2 regions of the Pseudalkalibacillus sp. R45 genome follow, and region 1 is predicted to be linked to the other one. Evidence: riboswitches for the same ligand, from Rfam matches in the RefSeq annotation. Region 1 holds a riboswitch; the other holds the start of a gene.
The links. A riboswitch is a leader RNA that binds a small molecule or an ion and turns the genes downstream of it on or off. The one in region 1 is predicted to bind thiamine pyrophosphate.
Positions count from the first base shown of each region.

Region 1 (2,467 bases):
GCAGATGATCATGAAATGGTGCGGATCGGTGTGTCGGCGTATCTGTCGAATCAACCGGATATCGAAGTTGTCGGTGAAGCAGGGGATGGCGGCGAAGCGGTCGAACTTGCCCTGGACCTGCGTCCTGATGTGATATTGATGGACCTTGTAATGAAAGAGATGGATGGGATTGAAGCAACGAAACGGATTATCGACAAATGGCCGGAAGCGAAAATCATCATCGTGACGAGTTTTCTTGATGATGAGAAGGTGTATCCAGCATTAGAGAGCGGTGCGACGAGCTATATGTTGAAAACCTCGAAGGCAAGCACGATTGCGGATGCGGTCCGGGCTACTTATCGTGGCGAGATGGTCTTGGAGCCTGAAGTGACGGGAAAAATGATGACGAAGATGCGACGCGGCAACGCCCGGCCTCTACATGAAGATTTGACGAATCGCGAGATAGAGATTTTGATGCTGATGACAGAAGGGAAGACGAACCAGGAGATCGCTGATGAACTTGTAATCGCCTTGAAGACTGTAAAAACCCACGTCAGCAATATCCTCGACAAACTCGAAGTCCAGGATCGGACACAAGCTGTCATCTATGCCTTTAAAAATTCGCTCGTAAAATGAAAGAGATCTGCTCGTGATGTGAGCGGGTCTTTTTTGCATTTGAAGAAAGGTATAAATACTTTCTTCAATATAAGGGCAACTAAGGCTCAGCCTACGCTAAAGCTTGCTTTTCCAAGTTTTCTTTATGTAAAAAGTAACCTTTGGCCGGATTAATGCTCCAACCCGCCGGATTATCCTTGAAAGTGGCCGGATTATGGCAAGAATCCGCCGGAAAACACATCAGACCCGCCGGATTACCACCCGGATCGGCCGGATTAATCCTCATGCCCATCGCACTAATAGAACAGATCTGCCCCCAATTACCAATAGCTGAAAAAATCGCTCTCGAGCGATTTTACCGATTAAAAGCTTAATAAATCATTTGACTTTTCAGCTATTCGTGTTACGATTACATCGAAAATAACTATATAAGACGATCCACTAGGGGGGCCTTCTCGTAAAGGCTGAGATTAAAGTGTAGCTTTAAGACCCTTGGAACCTGATCTGGTTTATACCAGCGTAGGGAAGTGGTGGTTAGGGTTACATAACGACTATGTGCCGATTCTATCAATTAACCAACCACTTTCTTTTCACAAAGAAAGTGGTTTTTTATATGGCAGGGTCGTGGGTCGTCTGGAAAAGGAGAGGAAGAAACATGTCTTTTTCAACGCACGTAAGGGAAGCAGCAGATCCGATTTGGGAGGCGAGCTTCAAGCATCCATTCGTCACAGGTATTGCGGATGGTTCGCTGCCGCTCGAGAACTTTCGCTACTACGTTCTCCAGGACGCCTACTACCTGTTCCACTTTGCAAGGGTTCAATCGTTAGGTGCCTCAAAGTCACCGGACATTGAAACGACGGCGAACATGGCCTCACATGCAAAAGGAACGTATGAAGCGGAGTTATCCTTGCACGAGAATTTTTCAAAACGTCTCGGCATCACGGATGAGGAACGTGCTAATTTCAAGCCAGCCCCGACAGCTTATGCGTACACTTCACATATGTACCGGGCAGCGCAGTTCGGTCATCTCGGAGATATCATCGCGGCGATTTTACCGTGTTATTGGCTCTATTATGAAATCGGCGAACGCTTAAAAGGCTTCACACCTGAAGAGCCCATTTACCAGGAGTGGATTGCCGCATATGGCGGGGAATGGTTCCACGAACTTGTCGCAGAACAGATCAACAGGCTTGACCAGATTGCTGAAAACGTGACAGAACAAGACCGTGAACGGATGAAGGAGCATTTCATCATCAGCAGCCAATATGAACTTGAGTTTTGGGAAATGGCGTACACATTGCAGAAGTGGCCGTTCGAGATCCAGCCCCGAGCTACAACAGGAAAGGGTGCGACCTCATGAACAAAGGACTGAAACTGACAGATATCCTCGTCACGATCGTCATCGCAATCGGTTTCGGAATCGTGTATAAGTTGTGGGGACCGCTTTATTATTTCGTAAAACCATTCGGCCTCCACTTCGATCAATTGATCTACGGAATGTGGTTCATGGCTGCGACCGTCGCCTATCTCATCATTCGAAAAGCGGGTGTCGCATTTCTTGCAGAAGTCGCTGCCGCATCCGGTGAGTTCTTAGTCGGATCAGAATGGGGCTTGGAAGTGCTTTTGTTCGGAGTCGTCCAAGGGTTGTTCGCGGAACTCGTCTTCATGGCGTTCCGGTACAAGCGTTATGACATCGCCGTCGTAAGTCTTGCGGCAGTCGGTTCAGCGGTCGGTTCGATCATCATGGATTACTACAAAGGCTATATCGGGGATCTCGCATTGTGGAATCTCAGCCTGTTCCTCGGTTTCCGAATCATCGGATCGATTCTGATTGCCGGTGTTGCTGCGTATTATCTTGTAAAAGCTTTGGAGA
Region 1 covers NZ_JBQQCL010000003.1:101,149-103,615, reverse strand. The annotation lists gene ACTWQL_RS08175 (response regulator) at 1-615, shown strand, start outside; TPP riboswitch at 1,028-1,137, shown strand; gene tenA (thiaminase II) at 1,250-1,954, shown strand; gene ACTWQL_RS08165 (ECF transporter S component) at 1,951-2,467, shown strand, end outside.

Region 2 (2,467 bases), on a different contig from region 1:
TTTTGTTTAAGTGACCATCTTAACGCAAGTTCAAGGTCCGTCATATCTTTTTCTCGTTCAAACGTAAAGACCTCCATTTTCTTGTCTTGAAGCCTAGTTACATCTTCACGCGTTATCGAATCGAAGTCACCAAAGGCGGCATGTGGTATTATATTTCTTTTTTGAAGATATAGGACCCCTTCATCAACACCAATATAAAAAGCATTTTCACTTTCCATCTCCTGGGGCAGCAGATGTTCAGGTCCTCCAGAAACGATACAAATTGTTTGCAATAATGTCACTCTCCATGAATCAATTTAGGAGCTGTTTTGGATAGTAGGATCAGTAATATGACAGTCAAGAGGAATGTCGGGCCGATATACGAAAAATTATACACGAAAGAATAAGTGAATGCCGGAGTTCCTTCAGGTGCCTGATCTTCGAAGAAAGCCACTCCAGAGATGACATGGCTGGCAAGGCGCATCAAACTTCCGATAAAGGTACCGACTATGATCAGTCCTACTCTTTTTCCGAATGTATCTTTCCACTTCGGTCTTGTCAAACCAGCCAATCCGACAACTAAAAATGCCAGTGGATAATCTAAAATGACCTGCAAGAAATAATAGATGTAGGGATTGATCAATAATTGCAAAAGTCCAACTAATAATCCTGTCAAAACCCCTGCAAATAGACCTCTCCGAAAAGCCATGATGAAGATCGGGATCATCTCCAGTGATACAGAACCTCCAAACGCCCATGGCCCACTCAGCTTGATAAAACCTAATATGATTGCAAGTGCTGACATAATTGCTATTTCAGCTATCAATAAATTTCGATTTCTCATTTTACCCTCTCCTTTAATGAACAATAAAAAAGCAACTGTACGGAGATACAGCTGCCTTCATTTCACAATCTTCTAGTGTGAAAGCCGACTTCCCTCCGCAGGTTTTAGCCTGTTGAGGTTCTCAGGGTCAGGAGCATACACTCCACTCTCAATCTCTCACGGAGATTCCCCTAGTGGTTTCTTTACGATCTTTATTCTTTTACTAATTATTTATTATACACCACGGATGGACTCGATTGCATCCTTCCTGTTCTCTTTCTTATAAATGGCAGATCCAGCAACAAGTACATTTGCGCCGTATTCTCTGCATAATTTCGCTGTTTCAGTATTGACCCCGCCATCGACTTCAATGTCGATATCAAGACCTTTTTCATCACATAGATCAGAAACTTCCTTGATTTTCGGCAAAACTTGTTTAATGAAGGACTGGCCGCCGAATCCCGGGTTTACTGTCATCAATAATACAAGATCCAGATCTTCGATGACGTGTTCAATCATACTGACGGGTGTGTGAGGATTAAGTACCACACCCGCTTTTTTTCCATGATCTTTTATCAGATGAATGGTGCGATGCAGATGCGGACAAGCTTCCACATGGACCGATATGATGTCTGCACCAGCTTTAGTGAATTCCGGAATATATTGGTCAGGGTTTTCAATCATTAGATGGACATCTAACGGTAAATCAGTAATAGGCCGGATTGCGTCGACAATCAATGGTCCGATGGTGATATTCGGAACAAAATGTCCATCCATCACATCCACATGGATATAGTCGGCTCCTCCCCGTTCAACATCTTTTATTTCTTCACCTAACCGCGAGAAATCTGCGGAAAGGATCGATGGTGCGATTTTAGTCATGACTAGTACCTCCGTTTTTGGTCTTTGATCTCTTGAAGAAATTGAACGTAATGGTCATATCGGAATTGTGCGATCTCGTCATTTTCTAATGCTTCTTTTACTGCACACTTTGGTTCTGATATGTGCGTACAACCTCTGAACTTGCAATCCGGCCGCAAATCACGCATCTCTGGAAAATAGATTGATAAGTCCTCGGGCTCAATATCGATGAAATCCAATGAACTAAAACCAGGAGTATCTGCTACAAGCCCATCTCCAAATGGAATCAGTTCTACATGCCTTGTCGTATGTTTGCCTCTCCCTAGATGATTTGAAATATCGTTCGTTTCTATTTTCAAATCAGGATTGAGCGAATTCAACAAAGTGGACTTTCCAACTCCTGATTGTCCCGCGATGACTGTTACCTTATTATCGAAAAGTGCTCTCACCTCTTCCAGACCTCTTTCATCGATGGAGGAGGTTTCGAGGACATGATACCCAATCCGACGGTATACAGCCAGCTCTTTTGCGATTTCCGTATCATCCTCTAACAAGTCTAGTTTACTGACGCAGATGACCGGAAGAATTTCATTAGCTTCAATATGGACTAAAAATCGATCCAAAAGGAGCGATTTAAAGCTTGGCCGGCGTGCGGAAAAAATGATCAATGCCTGATCTACATTGGCAATAGGCGGTCTGATCAGTTCATTCTTCCGTTCGAAGATTTCCAAAACATAACCGTCTGTCTGATTGGTCGATTGAAACTCTACTTCATCTCCCACAAGCGGTGTCAACTTTCGTTTA
Region 2 covers NZ_JBQQCL010000004.1:188,845-191,311, forward strand. The annotation lists gene ACTWQL_RS10215 (thiamine diphosphokinase) at 1-272, opposite strand, end outside; gene thiT (energy-coupled thiamine transporter ThiT) at 278-823, opposite strand; TPP riboswitch at 897-1,005, opposite strand; gene rpe (ribulose-phosphate 3-epimerase) at 1,037-1,684, opposite strand; gene rsgA (ribosome small subunit-dependent GTPase A) at 1,687-2,467, opposite strand, start outside.
Region 2: another riboswitch for thiamine pyrophosphate. It lies ahead of thiT (energy-coupled thiamine transporter ThiT); the one in region 1 lies ahead of tenA (thiaminase II).